2 regions of the Cronobacter turicensis genome follow, and region 1 is predicted to be linked to the other one. Evidence: predicted binding sites of a transcription regulator. Region 1 holds the regulator's gene; the other holds the start of a gene.
The links. The regulator Fur, encoded in region 1, represses iron uptake genes when iron is present. The targets are predictions, from matches to a motif close to ATAATAATGAGAACNACTATCAA.

Region 1 (7,577 bases):
GCGCTCGCCGGTATGCCAGAAAATGGTGCAGGACGGCGTAGTGACTGATGTCGACCATCTTTCCAGTTACTTTGGTATTGAAGTCAGTAAGCTCGTCAAAGCCCACGGCATCGACACCATGCAGGCGTGGCAGGATGGCCTAAAAGATGCGAAAGACGTCAGCGCGTTTGCTACCTCGCACGTCAACGTCAACTTCTGGGATACGCTCTACTGGGGCGGCTTTGATACGGTGAACGACTGGGCGAATAAAGGTTTTCGTGTCGTGGTCTCTAACCCGGACTACGTCTATCTCGATTTCCCGAACGAAGTGAATCCGGCGGAGAGCGGCTATTACTGGGGCACGCGCTTTAGCGACGAGCGCAAGATTTTCAGCTTCGCGCCAGATAACCTGCCGCAAAACGCAGAGACTTCCGTTGATCGCGATGGCAATGCATTCAGCGCCAAATCCGACAAGCCGTGGCCGGGCGCGTATGGCCTCTCGGCGCAGCTCTGGAGCGAAGTCGTGCGCACCGATAAGCAGATGGAGTACATGATGTACCCGCGTCTGCTGGCCGTCGCGGAGCGCGCCTGGCATCGCGCCGCCTGGGAGCAGGATTATCAGGCGGGTCGCGAATATAAAGGCGGCGAAACGCATCTGGTGGATGTGAAAGCGCTGCACGACGACTGGACGCGCTTTGCGAACCTGACCGGCAGCCGCGAACTGCCGAAGCTTGAAAAAGCGGGCGTGCAGTTCCGTTTACCGGTGCCCGGCGCGCGCGTTAAAGAGGGCGTGTTGCGGATGAACATCAGCCTGCCTGGCGTCGCAATGGAGTATTCCACCGACGGCGGCGCGCGCTGGCAGCGTTATGACGCCGCGAAGCCGCCACGCGTCGCAGGCGCGGTGCAGGTGCGAAGCGTCAGCAGCGACGGCAAACGTTACAGCCGTGTGGAGAATGTACAGCTGTAACCCGGCGTAATAAAAAGCCAGCCTCCGGGCTGGCTTTGTTGTGTGGGGCGCCGTGCGTGTTACAGCGTGTCCGGCAGATGATGAACCGCGACCAGCTTGCCTTTACTGATTTCAATATTTTTCGCGCTGCGTAATTGAGAAAGGGTTTTCATCACCATACTGCGGGAAAGATTAGTTTTTTTAACAATATAATCCGCCACGTTAATGCGGTTACGCATGAACTCATCCATCGCCGCCAGGCAATCGATATTCGCTTTAATCATACTGAAGCTGTTTCTACCGATCATGATTTCTTCGCGATAGCAAAGTATATTAATAATCCATGAGGACAAAATAAGCAGATGTAACTGGCAGTGATTTTTTTCAATTTCCTGCATGAAATAATCAAAAGGAATTAACTGATAATGACATTCAGAATCAGCCTGTAATTTTGCGAATTGGGATTTACCTAAATTCCTGGCGAGACCAAGAACGGAAGGCGCGCTGCTTTTTTCCAGCAGCAGCCGGTCGCTCTGGCGCATCAGAGAGAACTGACCACCGCGAATGATGCAGATCTCCCCGTCCCGCAGGGGAATGAGCGTATTTTTTTCTGCGCGAGACCAGTTACCGTAGCTATTGAAAATATCCGCGATACGGTAAATCTCAGCAAGCGGTTTAGGGGGTAAGACCATATTGGTTACCTTATATAAAATAGAATTAAATCGTTGCTGTATCTTAATGGATGCTTTTTTATTGCTGCAATAAGGGGCAGGGGAGATAAAAGGAAGAACAGGGGTAATCTTACGTCTAAACGATTGACCGGTAAAGATATTTATATTTTCTGAATTTCCATTTAATAAAATATAAGTAGCTTAATTAAGCATTGTGCGCTGTATTAAAACACCATAAATTTTATTTTTATCTAAAAAAATACATTTGTATTTTCAGGGGAAGGTTTTCAGAGAATAAAAAAGCCGACAGATGTCGGCCTGGGTTATGCAGCGTGGCGAACGTTATTTGCCGCCAGCCTCGTGCGCGTGTTCATTTTCGCGGCAGTCGCCATCCGCACAGTGCCCGTACAGATAGAGGCTGTGGTTGGTCAGGCGGATGCCATGACGCGTTGCGATTTCACGCTGACGAGCTTCAATGGAGTCATCGCTGAACTCGATCACTTTGCCGCAATCGAGGCAAATCAGATGATCGTGATGATGCTGTTGCGTCAGCTCGAAAACGGATTTTCCGCCTTCGAAATTGTGACGGGTGACGATGCCGGCATCGTCGAACTGGTTAAGTACGCGATAGACCGTGGCAAGGCCAATCTCTTCACCCATGTCAATCAGACGCTTATAGAGGTCTTCCGCACTGACATGATGATTGACCGGTTCCTGCAGCACTTCGAGGATTTTTAATCGAGGAAGCGTGACTTTCAGGCCGGCCTTCTTTAATGCGGTATTGTTGTCAGTCATGCGGAATCTGTCCTGTTGCTTAACGACTCGCTCCGGAAGGAAGCGATACATCGGATACGCCGAAGATGAATGCGTCTCATTATAGAACTGACATGCCTAAATGAAAACCGCAAGCGTCCGGCAAAAAAGAGCTTAAAAATCGTGGACCAGCCAGCGTTTTTCACGTGGAGGGCCTGATAATTAAGGAAGCCATTGTACAGCTTAGCGAGGGAAAGTTAAAAATTTGTAGCAATTATTTTCATTGCTTTTATCTATCAAACGGCGCGGACATCCGCCCGCGCCATGTATCTCAGGCGTTGATGATTTCCTGCAGATGCAGTTCTTCAGAAACCTGTTTGACCCATTTTTCAACGCGTTCTGCGGTCAGCTCAGGCTGGCGGTCTTCGTCAATCGCCAGACCGACGAAGTGATCGTCGTCCGCCAGACCTTTGGAGGCTTCAAAGTGATAGCCTTCGGTCGGCCAGTGACCAACGATGGTCGCGCCGCGCGGCTCGATAATGTCGCGAATGGTGCCCAGCGCGTCGCAGAAGTATTCAGCGTAATCTTCCTGGTCGCCGCAGCCGAAGAGCGCGACAAGCTTGCCGTTGAAATCTATTTCTTCCAGCGTCGGGAAAAAATCGTCCCAGTCGCACTGCGCTTCGCCGTAATACCAGGTCGGAATGCCAAGCAGAAGAATATCGAATGCTTCCAGATCTTCTTTGCTGCTTTTAGCAATGTCATGCACTTCAGCAACGTCTTTCCCGAGCTGTTTCTGGATAATTTTTGCGATATTTTCGGTATTGCCGGTGTCGCTGCCGAAAAAGATGCCTACGATTGCCATAAGAAGAATAACCTCTTGAATCTAAATGTGATGGTGCTGGCATAACGCCCACAGATAGGGCAATCATAGCAGAACAAAAGAGGGTGCGGAAACGGTATCAGGCGCCGGGTGCACTCTCTGCTACATTGCCCCGTCCTTTTGGGTAAAAATCAGACCAGACCTTACTCCTGCAAGGCTTTCAGCTGAGCGAGCAGCATCGCTTCTATCAGCTCGCTACGGCTGATATTGCGCGCCTGCGCGAGATGGTTCAGCGCGTCTACCGCGTCGGCGTTCAGCTTCAGCTCGACGCGCTTAAGCCCGCGAACTTTGTCACGCTTAAGCTGGTTGCGCTTATTGATGCGCAGCTGTTCGTCGCGCGACAGCGGGTTGGTTTTCGGTCTGCCCGGACGGCGTTCATCCGCGAAGAGATCGAGCGTTGTGCGGTCCGTTTGTTCTTTTGCCATGGTATGAGTATAGACAGGGGAAACAGGCTGCCGTGGCGGAGCCCGGCGGTATTTCAGCGCGCCATCATACATGAGGCAGCGAAGCGCGCCAACGCATCCGGCGCAGGACGGCGCCGGTCGGTCTGTTTTTAATCAGTTTCCAGAAAACGACGGATTGCGCGAAGCACCGCCTGCGGTTTTTCGGCATGCACCCAGTGGCCTGCGCCCGCAATCACATGCGCGCGGGCCTGCGGGAACTGCGCGAGCAACGCTTCGCGGTGCGCTTCTTCCACGTAAGGCGACGCGCCGCCGCGGATAAACAGCGCCGGGCCGTGCCAGGCAGGCACCGTCTCCCAGCCGACGATACGCGCATACTGACGCCACAGCACCGGCACGTTAAAGCGCCATTCGCCCTCGACAAACGATTTCAGCAGAAACTGCACCACGCCTTCTTCGCTAATGTGCTGGCGCATAACTTCCGCCGCCTGCTGGCGCGACGTGGCGCCCGCGTCGCTCACCGCGTTCACCGCGTTAAAAATCTCATCGTGACGGCGCACCTGATAATCCACCGGCGCGATATCAATCGCCACCAGCTTTTCTATGCGATCCGGCGCAAGCGCGGTCACCGCCATCGCCGCTTTGCCGCCCATCGAATGGCCGATAAGAATCACCTTTTCCAGCCCCAGCGCGTCGAGAGTTTCGAGAATATCCTGCGCCATCGCCGGGTAATCCATCGTCTCGCTGCGCCCGGAAAGCCCGTGGTTGCGCAAATCTACCTGTACAACGTCATGATCTTCCACCAGCTCGCGCGCCAGCACGCCCAGGTTATCCAGGCTGCCAAACAGCCCGTGAATGAACACAATCGGTGTATTTTGAGTCGGTTGTTGCGCAGATTGCGTGCGGGTATTTAATTTCATGGCAAAGTTCTTTTTTGGCGACTGACAGGTTAGGTTATCATGTTGACCATTCTGCCGCCCGGCTGCAAGGTTCCAGTTAATTCCGACTTTTGCGGCCTTCCTGGTTTGACGCTATCCGCTGTTGGGTTTTAACTCTATAATCCCAACGACTTGTATTCAGAAAAGATATCGCACTGGATTAAGATGAAAACGATTGAAGTTGATGACGAGCTGTATCGCTACATTGCCAGCCACACCCTGCATATTGGCGAAAGCGCGTCCGACATTTTACGGCGCATGTTGAAATTTTCCGCCTCCTCGCAGTTAGCCGCTACTCCAGCCAAAGCAGAGACTTCCGCCATCGTCGCGCCCGCCGCTGAGCCTGAAAAACCGGTAAACCCGGCCCGCGATCGCGTGCGCGCCATGCGTGAGTTACTGCTGTCGGATGAATACGCCGAACAAAAACGCGCGGTCAATCGTTTTATGCTGGTGCTGTCTACACTCTATTCACTGGATGCAAACGCGTTTGCCGAAGCGACCGAGTCATTACATGGCCGTACCCGCGTCTATTTCGCCGGTGATGAGCAAACGCTGCTGCAAAGTGGCAACCAGACGAAGCCCCGCCACGTGCCGGGCACCCCGTACTGGGTGATCACGAATACGAATACAGGCCGCAAATGCAGCATGATCGAACACATCATGCAGACCATGCAGTTCCCGGCGGAATTGATTGAGAAGGTTTGCGGCACCATTTAACTCTTGCGTCAGAAGGACCAGGCCATGGCAGTCGATAACCGTGCGGGACAGCCTGCACAACAGAGTGATTTAATCAACGTCGCCCAGCTGACCGCGCAGTACTACGTGCTGAAGCCGGAAGCGGGTAATGCGGAACACGCGGTGAAGTTCGGTACCTCGGGCCACCGCGGCAGCGCCGCGCGCCATAGCTTTAACGAGCCGCACATTCTGGCTATCGCGCAGGCGATCGCCGAAGACCGTGCGAAAAACGGCATCACCGGGCCGTGCTATGTCGGCAAAGATACGCACGCGCTCTCTGAGCCCGCGTTTATCTCCGTGCTGGAAGTGCTGGCCGCCAACGGCGTCGATATCATCGTGCAGGAGAATAACGGTTATACGCCGACGCCTGCGGTCTCTAATGCGATCCTTGAGCACAACAAACGCGGCGGCGCGCAGGCGGACGGCATTGTCATCACGCCATCGCACAACCCGCCGGACGACGGTGGCATCAAATACAACCCGCCTAACGGCGGCCCGGCGGACACCAACGTCACCAAAGTGGTCGAAAACCGCGCCAACGCGCTGCTGGCGGACGGCCTGAAAGGGGTAAAACGCCTCTCTCTGGACGACGCCTGGGCCAGCGGCCGCATTCAGGAAAAAGACCTGGTGCAGCCGTTTATCGAAGGGCTGGCGGACATCGTCGACATGGCTGCTATCCAGAAAGCGGGCCTGAAGCTCGGCGTTGACCCGCTCGGCGGCTCCGGTATCGAATACTGGAAGCGCATCGCGGAGCACTACAAGCTTGATCTCACCCTCGTCAACGATCAGGTGGATCAGACCTTCCGCTTTATGCATCTCGATAAAGACGGCGCGATCCGCATGGACTGCTCCTCGGAATCGGCGATGGCCGGTCTGCTGGCGCTGCGCGATAAGTTCGATCTGGCGTTCGCCAACGACCCGGACTACGACCGCCACGGTATCGTCACGCCTGCGGGCCTGATGAACCCGAACCACTATCTGGCGGTGGCGATCAACTACCTGTTCCAGCATCGTCCGCAATGGGGCCAGGACGTGGCCGTCGGCAAAACGCTGGTTTCCTCCGCGATGATTGACCGCGTGGTGGATGCGCTGGGCCGTAAGCTGGTGGAAGTGCCGGTCGGCTTTAAATGGTTCGTTGACGGTCTCTACGACGGCAGCTTCGGCTTCGGCGGCGAAGAGAGCGCGGGCGCGTCCTTCCTGCGCTTTGACGGCACGCCGTGGTCTACCGACAAAGACGGCATCATCATGTGCCTGCTGGCGGCGGAAATCACGGCTGTGACCGGTAAAAACCCGCAGCAGCACTATGACGAGCTGGCCGCGCGTTTCGGCGCGCCGAGCTACAACCGTCTCCAGGCTTCCGCGACCTCCGCGCAGAAAGCGGCGCTCTCTAAGCTCTCTCCGGAAATGGTCAGCGCCAGCACGCTGGCGGGCGACCCGATCACCGCGCGTCTGACGGCCGCACCGGGCAATGGCGCTGCCATCGGCGGCCTGAAAGTGATGACCGAGAACGGTTGGTTCGCGGCGCGTCCTTCCGGCACCGAAGACGCGTACAAAATCTACTGCGAGAGCTTCCTCGGTGAAGAACACCGCAAGCAGATTGAGAAAGAAGCGGTGGAAATCGTCAGCGAAGTGCTGAAAAACGCATAAGTGCACTCCTGAACGGGAGGCACAAAAAACGGCAACCTTCGGGTTGCCGTTTTGCTTTCACCGGTATGGCAATTATCAACCGTGCTTATTGGTCAGCTCAAAACGCGGCGACACCAGCCCGTACAGCGTCCAGCCCATAAACGTCACCATCGCGCCATACAGCATCGCCTCCTGGCCTGAGGAGTAGAGCGCGTAGAAGCTGTAAATCGCCCCAAGCAGCGCCACCAGATTCGCCTGCTTCGCCTTGCGCGGCGGCACCTTCGCCACCTGCTGAATAATCACCAGCGCCGCCATCGACAGAATATACGGGATGATATTGGTCACCACCGCCAGGTTGACCAGCACGTTAAACTGCTTGTTGAGCGAAGGGCTGATGGTCATCAGCGACAGCACGCTCTGGATGATGACAATCGTCAGCATCCCTTTCACCGGCGCTTCGGCGCGGCTCAGGCGAGAAAAGACTTTCGGGAAATAGCCTTCATCGGCGGAGGAGCGGAACACCTGGGCGATGGTGAACTGCCAGCCGAGCAGCGATCCGCAGCATGACATCACCATCAGCGCCATAATGATTTTCCCGACGCCCGGCGTAAACATCTGTGCGAAAGCCAGCCCGAACGGCGCGGTGGA
Region 2 (7,577 bases), 1.1 Mb from region 1:
ACGCTGGACAACGTGATGCTGGCGGGCGGTCTTGGCGCCGATAATTGCGTGCAGGCCGCACAGCTCGGCTGCGCGGGGCTCGATTTTAACTCCGGGGTGGAGCGCGCGCCGGGCATCAAAGATAGCGACAAACTGGCGGCGGTATTCAGAACCCTGCGGGCTTACTAAAGGAAGACAATAATGAGCACACTGTTAAATCCCTATTTTGGCGAATTCGGCGGCATGTATGTGCCGCAGATCCTCATGCCCGCCCTGCGTCAGCTGGAAGAGGCGTTCGTCAGCGCCCAGAGCGACGCGGAATTCCAGGCGCAGTTTACCGATCTCTTAAAAAACTATGCCGGGCGCCCGACGGCGCTGACCAAATGTCAGAACCTCACTGAAGGCACCCGCACCACGCTCTATCTCAAGCGTGAAGATCTGCTGCACGGCGGCGCGCATAAAACCAACCAGGTATTGGGACAGGCGCTGCTTGCCAAACGCATGGGCAAAACTGAAATCATCGCCGAAACCGGCGCAGGCCAGCACGGCGTGGCGTCAGCGCTGGCGAGCGCTCTGCTTGGCCTGAAGTGCCGCATCTATATGGGGGCGAAAGATGTCGAGCGCCAGTCGCCAAACGTGTTCCGCATGAAGCTGATGGGCGCGGAAGTCATTCCGGTGTACAGCGGCTCCGCGACCCTCAAAGATGCGTGCAACGAGGCGCTGCGCGACTGGTCCGGCAGCTATGACCGCGCGCACTATATGCTCGGCACCGCCGCAGGCCCGCACCCGTTCCCGACTATCGTGCGTGAATTCCAGCGCATGATCGGCGAAGAGACGCGCGTGCAAATCATGGAAAAAGAAGGCCGCCTGCCGGATGCCGTGATCGCCTGCGTCGGCGGCGGCTCCAACGCCATCGGCATGTTTGCGGATTTCATTAACGAAACGAGCGTCGGCCTGATTGGCGTCGAGCCTGCCGGTCACGGTATTGAAACCGGCGAACACGGCGCGCCGCTCAAACACGGACGCGTGGGAATTTACTTCGGTATGAAAGCGCCGATGATGCAGACGGACGACGGCCAGATTGAAGAGTCTTACTCTATCTCCGCCGGTCTCGATTTCCCGTCTGTCGGGCCGCAACATGCGTACCTGAACAGCATCGGACGCGCGGAATATGTCTCGATTACCGATAACGAAGCGCTGGAAGCCTTTAAAACGCTCTGCCGTCAGGAGGGGATCATCCCGGCGCTGGAATCGTCTCACGCCCTCGCCCATGCGCTGAAAATGATGCGCGCCGATCCTGAAAAAGAGCAGTTGCTGGTCGTTAACCTGTCCGGGCGCGGCGATAAAGATATCTTCACCGTTCACGATATTTTCAAAGCACGAGGGGAAATGTAATGGAGCGTTATGAGCAGCTGTTTGACCGCCTGGCAGCCCGTAAGGAAGGCGCGTTTGTTCCCTTTGTGACGCTCGGCGATCCGTCGCCTGAGCAGTCGTTGCAGATTATCGACGCGCTGGTGGAAGGCGGCGCCGACGCGCTGGAGCTTGGTATTCCCTTCTCCGATCCGCTGGCGGACGGGCCGACTATCCAGAGCGCGACGCTGCGCGCCTTCGCCTCTGGCACCACGCCGGATCAGTGCTTTGAAATGCTGGCCGCGGTACGCCAGAAATACCCGGACTTGCCCATCGGGCTTTTAATGTATGCCAACCTGGTGTTCAGCCGCGGCGTGGATGAGTTCTATGCCCGCTGCGCCGCGGTGGGTGTGGATTCGGTACTGGTGGCCGACGTGCCGGTGGAAGAATCTGCCCCGTTCCGCCAGGCGGCGATGCGCCACAACGTCGCGCCGATTTTCATCTGCCCGCCGAACGCTGATGACGATCTGCTGCGCCAGATAGCGTCTTACGGCCGCGGCTACACCTATTTGCTTTCGCGCGCCGGGGTGACGGGCGCGGAAAACCGCGCCGCGCTGCCGCTAAACCATCTCATAGAGAAGCTTACCGAATATCACGCAGCTCCCCCGTTGCAGGGCTTTGGGATCTCTGAGCCTGCGCAGGTCAAAGCCGCCATTGAAGCGGGTGCCGCTGGCGCGATCTCCGGCTCGGCGATCGTGAAGATCATTGAGAACAATCTAAACGATCGCGCGGCGATGCTTGACGCGCTGAAAACGTTTGTCCGCCAGCTGAAAGCGGCCAGTTTGCCCGCATAACGTTTTTCTTTAAAAAAAAGCGCGAGCCCTCGCGCTTTTTATTTCCCTGAATATCAGGGACATCCCGATTTTCATTCACAATTTTCCCTGCGAGTCCAGCGACACGATCGTCTTTTGAGCAAAATCTTAAGGCGGTCGTCGCATTCCTGACCAAAACTTATTCTCATGACAACGAAGCCCCGGCTGCAAACGCCACATGGTTTGTGGGCCCGCCGGAAGGGAAACGGCAGGTTTCGGTGACAGAAAGCGTTGGAGCCACGCACTGCGGCGCAGACGCCGCCCCGGCCGGATCGTCGGAGAATGTGTGGCAACTGACTTCAGACCATAAACCGCGTGAAAACGTAACGCGCAATCGCAGCCAGAACGGTCTGGCTGGATTACGGGAAAGGGTGGAGGTGAAGATGATTAACCAGCATATGATGAATAAAGCTCGCCGTGCAGCACGTGAAGCGTTAACCAAACGAAACGCCCGCAAATGGGATGAGGCCAACCGCATTATGCGTCAGGCTGCCGCCAGCGCGTTTAACTGACGTATGGTGCCGAAGGATGTTAAGTGCCGCAAGCTGCGAGACGCCGGTTTTCCGCTTCACCCGGCAGCAATAAAAAAACCAACCCGTCGAGGTTGGTTTTTTTATTGCTGAGAAACGCGCTGACGCGTACTCAGAAACGGTAACCCGCCGAGAACATAAAGACCCACGGGTCGAGACGCGTATCGATATTCTGCTGCTGACCGTTCGCTTTGAATTTCACGGTAGTGTCGATATCCATGTACCAGACGGACATGTTAATCAGCCAGTCTTTATTCACCATGTAATCCAGACCCACCTGACCTGCCGCGCCCCAGGAATCGTCAACGCTCAAATCGCTTAAGCCGCTTTTTTTACCGGTATCGTTAAAATCTTCGTCAAAGAAGGTGGTGTAGTTAATACCCGCACCGATATAAGGACGCACTTTGCTTTGCGAATCGCCAAAATACCACTGCGCCATTAAGGTGGGCGGCAGTTGGTGCACGGTCGCGAGATCGCCCGTCGGCCCGAGGCCCACTTTATGACGGAACGGCGTCGCCGCCAGCAGTTCCACGCCAATATTGTCGGTCGCCATATACGTAAAGGTCAGGCCGAGCTGCGTGTTGTTGTTGACCTTAAAGCCGCCCATACCCAGCACGTTGTCCGAGCCCTCTGACGGACGCACGGTCGCCGTACCCGCGCGCATAAAGAAATCACCAGCTTCATGCGCAGACGCCATACCCGAAAAACAACCCGCTAACGCCACCGCCACGATGAGTTTTTTCATTCCCGTTTCCCTTTTGTGGTTTTATTTGCCGGGTGAATATACTCACTACGAGTTAAGAAGTGATCCAACATAGATCACATTCGCGCTGCTAATTTAACATTCATTGATCTGAATTAATTTTTGCCAGCCTTGCATCGTCGATGAAATTGATTTCAGGTCAATTTTTCCCTTTCCGCAGCCCCAAAATATATCTCGCATGCCCTCTTGCAAGTCCTTCCAGGCGGGAATAATTTAGTTTCTTCACAATTTTGAAACGATACGTTGTTTAGTTGCAGGTGAATGATGAGCGATCTCAATCCGTGCATGACGTGCGGTGCCTGTTGTGCTTATTTTCGTGTCTCTTTTTACTGGGCCGAGGCGGATGACGCGGGCGGCCTTGTCCCGGCGGCGCTTACCGAACCGCTCACCCCTTTTCTGCGCTGCATGAGCGGCACCAACCAGAAACAGTGCCGCTGCGTGGCGCTGGAAGGTACGCCCGGCGAGGCGGTGCGCTGCACAGTGTATGAAAACCGGCCGTCGCCGTGTCGTGAGTTCGCCATGTCCGGCGAAGGCGGCGTGATTAACGAGGCGTGCAATCGCGCCCGCGCCCGCTACGGCCTGCCGCCGCTTCCTGACAATTCCTTACCTGCCGCGCCGCTTTACAGCGCTGCCACTGCGCCATCATCCAGGGTACAATTGCCGGCGGAATAATATCTGCCAACCCAAGGAGAGTGCATGTCTATCACGGCAAAATCCGTTTACCGTGACACGGGTAATTTTTTCCGCAATCAGCTGGTCACCATCCTGCTGATTGCGCTGCTTTGCGCCTTTATTTCCATGATCCTCGGCCACGCTTTTACGCCTGGCGCGGATCAACTGGCGATTCTTAGCGAGGGCGACGCGATGAGCAACAGCGCCAGCCTGTTCGAACTGGTGCAAAATATGACGCCGGAGCAGCAGCAGGTCCTGCTGAAAGCGTCGGCGGCGTCGACCTTTTCCGGCATGTTCGGCAATACGTTGCTGGTGGGCGGCGTGCTGCTGCTCATTCAGGCGGTGTCCGCCGGGCAGAACGTCAGCGCGCTGCGCGCCATCGGCGCCTCAGCCCCGCTGCTGCCGCGCCTGTTTATCCTTATTTTCCTGACAACCTTCCTGGTGCAAATGGGGATTTTGCTGGTGGTAGTGCCGGGCGTGATCCTCGCGATTCTGCTCTCGCTGGCGCCGGTGATGATGGCGCAGGATAAAGCCGGGATATTTGGCGCGATGCGCAACAGTATGCGTCTGGCGTGGCGCAATATGCGCCTGGTCGCCCCTGCGGTACTGGTATGGTTACTGGCCCGCACCGCCCTGCTGCTGTTTGCGCCCGCCTTTGCCGCGCTGACGCCGCAAATCGGCGCCGTGGTCGCGGGTACGCTGAGCAACCTGCTGACCGCGCTGCTCCTTATTTATCTATTCCGGTTGTATATGCTTATCCGGGAATAACCCTTCTGCCCGCGGCGATAGTCGCTCGCGGGCCTTCTTACGGAACCGATGTATGAAGCAGTTACTCGATTTTTTGCCGCTGATCGTCTTTTTTGTCTTTTATAAATTACATGACATTTTCTGGGCGACCGGGGCGCTGATCGTCGCTACCGCGCTGGCGGTGATTTTTAGCTGGTACAAATACCGCAAGGTCGAAAAAATGACCCTGGTGACTTTTGTGCTGGTCGCGGTGTTCGGCGGGCTGACTATCTATTTCCACAATGCGGAATTCATCAAGTGGAAAGTCACCATCATTTACGCGCTGTTTGCGGGTGCGCTGCTGATTGGCCAGTGGGTAATGAAAAAGCCGCTGATCCAGAGCATGCTGGGCAAAGAGATAACGCTGCCGCCACACGCCTGGTCCCGGCTTAACATCGCCTGGGCGCTCTTTTTCATCTTCTGCGGTCTGCTGAATATCTACGTCGCGTTCTGGCTTCCGGAAGCGGTATGGATGAATTTCAAAGTGTTCGCTATTCCCGGCCTGACGCTGGTCTTTACGCTGCTGAGCGGCGTTTACATCTACCGTCATATGCCGCAAGAAGAGAAGTAATCCTCCTGCTGTTTTGCTGAAAAAACGCCCCTGCGGTTAGCGCCCGGGGGCGTTTTTTTATGCGCGATTTCCCCCTCGCTCTAGTTATCCCACTTTTTTGTAAGCCATTACAGTCACATGCGCAATGATGAAGCAATTGTGGAGAAATCATGGAGAATTCCAGCTTTATATTGTAATGATAATTATTATCATTATCATGCGGACCAATGATTACATTTCTACACATAATGGAATAATTGATAATGTTTGAAAAAAAGCACGGGATTCGCACACCGCTGGCGCTGGCGGTAGCCTCACTTCTCGGTAGCGGCGCGACAGCGGCGCAGGCGGCTGACGTGGACGACGGCGATGTCATGGTGGTTCAGGCGACGGCTGAACAGGCGCTGAAACAGCAGCCCGGCGTCTCCATTATTACGGCGGATGACATCGAGAAAGATCCGCCGGTAAACGACCTTTCAGACATTATTCGTAAAATGCCCGGCGTCAACCTGACCGGCAACAGCGCCAGCGGCAGTCGCGGCAACAACCGCCAGATTGACATTCGCGGCATGGGCCCGGAAAACACGTTGATTCTGGTCAACGGCGTCCCGGTCAGCTCACGCAACGCGGTACGCTACAGCTGGCGCGGCGAGCGCGACACGCGCGGCGACACCAACTGGGTGCCTGCGGAAATGGTTGAGCGCATCGAAGTGCTGCGCGGCCCGGCGGCCGCGCGTTACGGCAGCGGCGCCGCGGGCGGTGTGGTAAATATCATCACCAAACGCCCGACCCGTGACTGGCACGGCTCCCTTTCGCTTTTCACCAACCAGCCGGAAAATGACAAAGAAGGCGCCACCCGACGCGCTAACTTCAGCCTGAGCGGCCCGCTGGCGGGCGATGCGCTGACGATGCGCCTGTACGGCAATTTCAACAAAACCGACGCTGACGATGACGATATCAATACCGCGCAGAACGGCTCTTACGCCGCCGGACGCGAAGGCGTGCGCAATAAAGACATCAACAGCGTTATCTCCTGGAAAATGACGCCGGAGCAGATCCTCGATTTTGAATATGGCTACAGCCGCCAGGGCAATATCTACGCAGGCGACACGCAGAACAGCAACAGTAACGCCAGCCCGAACGGTCTCATTCCTTTGCTTTACGGCCACGAAACCAACCGGATGTATCGCCAGAGCTATGGCATTACCCATAACGGCATCTGGGACTGGGGCCAGTCGAAAACCGGCTTCTATTATGAGAAAACCAATAATACCCGTCTTCAGGAGGGCACCACTGGCCGCGTCGAAGGCATGATAACCAATGAGAAATACACTACCAGCCGCCTGGAAAACTATCGCGCCAGCAGCGAAATCAACGTGCCGCTGACGTGGCTTGTGGATCAAACCGTCACGCTCGGCGCCGAATGGGATCGTGAGGAGCTTGACGATCCGGCCTCCATGCAGTCCACCAATGCCAGTAACATCACCATTGGCGATATTTCCGGCGACGCCGCCTCGCGCAGCAGTAAAAACAGCGCCACCACGGGCGCGGTCTGGCTTGAAGATAATATCGACGTGCTGCCCGGCACCGCCGTTATTCCGGGGCTGCGTTACGATCACCACAACCAGTTTGGCGGCAACTGGAGCCCGAGCCTGAACCTGTCTCAGGAGCTTGGCGATAACGTGAAGCTGAAAGCCGGTATCGCGCGCGCGTTTAAAGCGCCAAACCTGTATCAGTCAAGCAAAGGCTATTTGCTCGCCACGCGCGGAAACGGCTGCCCGATTGGCGTGAGCGGCAGTTGCTATCTCCTTGGCAATGACGAGCTCAAGCCGGAAATCAGCATCAATAAAGAGATTGGGCTGGAATACACCCAGGATAGTTTTGACGCGGGCCTGACCTGGTTCCGTAATGACTACCGCAACAAAATCGTCTCCGGCGAGCGCGTGGTGGGATTTGCGTCTAACGGCAACAATATTCTGCGCTGGGAAAACGGCGGTAAAGCTGTGGTGGAAGGTCTTGAAGGCAACCTGACCATTCCGGTAATGAAAGACACGCTGAGCTGGCGCACCAACGCG

Region 2: the regulator Fur is predicted to act here: its motif matches at 5,699-5,721, upstream of AB8W27_RS09090 (TonB-dependent siderophore receptor).

What each region holds. Positions count from the first base shown of each region.
Region 1 covers NZ_CP165997.1:2,989,777-2,997,353, reverse strand. The annotation lists gene AB8W27_RS14285 (beta-N-acetylhexosaminidase) at 1-946, shown strand, start outside; gene AB8W27_RS14280 (helix-turn-helix domain-containing protein) at 1,006-1,617, opposite strand; gene fur (ferric iron uptake transcriptional regulator) at 1,939-2,391, opposite strand; gene fldA (flavodoxin FldA) at 2,681-3,211, opposite strand; gene ybfE (LexA regulated protein) at 3,373-3,654, opposite strand; gene ybfF (esterase) at 3,783-4,550, opposite strand; gene seqA (replication initiation negative regulator SeqA) at 4,734-5,285, shown strand; gene pgm (phosphoglucomutase (alpha-D-glucose-1,6-bisphosphate-dependent)) at 5,310-6,950, shown strand; gene potE (putrescine-ornithine antiporter) at 7,026-7,577, opposite strand, start outside.
Region 2 covers NZ_CP165997.1:1,889,692-1,897,268, reverse strand. The annotation lists gene trpCF (bifunctional indole-3-glycerol-phosphate synthase TrpC/phosphoribosylanthranilate isomerase TrpF) at 1-168, shown strand, start outside; gene trpB (tryptophan synthase subunit beta) at 181-1,374, shown strand; gene trpA (tryptophan synthase subunit alpha) at 1,374-2,183, shown strand; gene AB8W27_RS09115 (hypothetical protein) at 2,585-2,713, shown strand; gene ompW (outer membrane protein OmpW) at 2,844-3,476, opposite strand; gene AB8W27_RS09105 (YkgJ family cysteine cluster protein) at 3,759-4,166, shown strand; gene AB8W27_RS09100 (YciC family protein) at 4,191-4,934, shown strand; gene AB8W27_RS09095 (septation protein A) at 4,987-5,523, shown strand; gene AB8W27_RS09090 (TonB-dependent siderophore receptor) at 5,766-7,577, shown strand, end outside.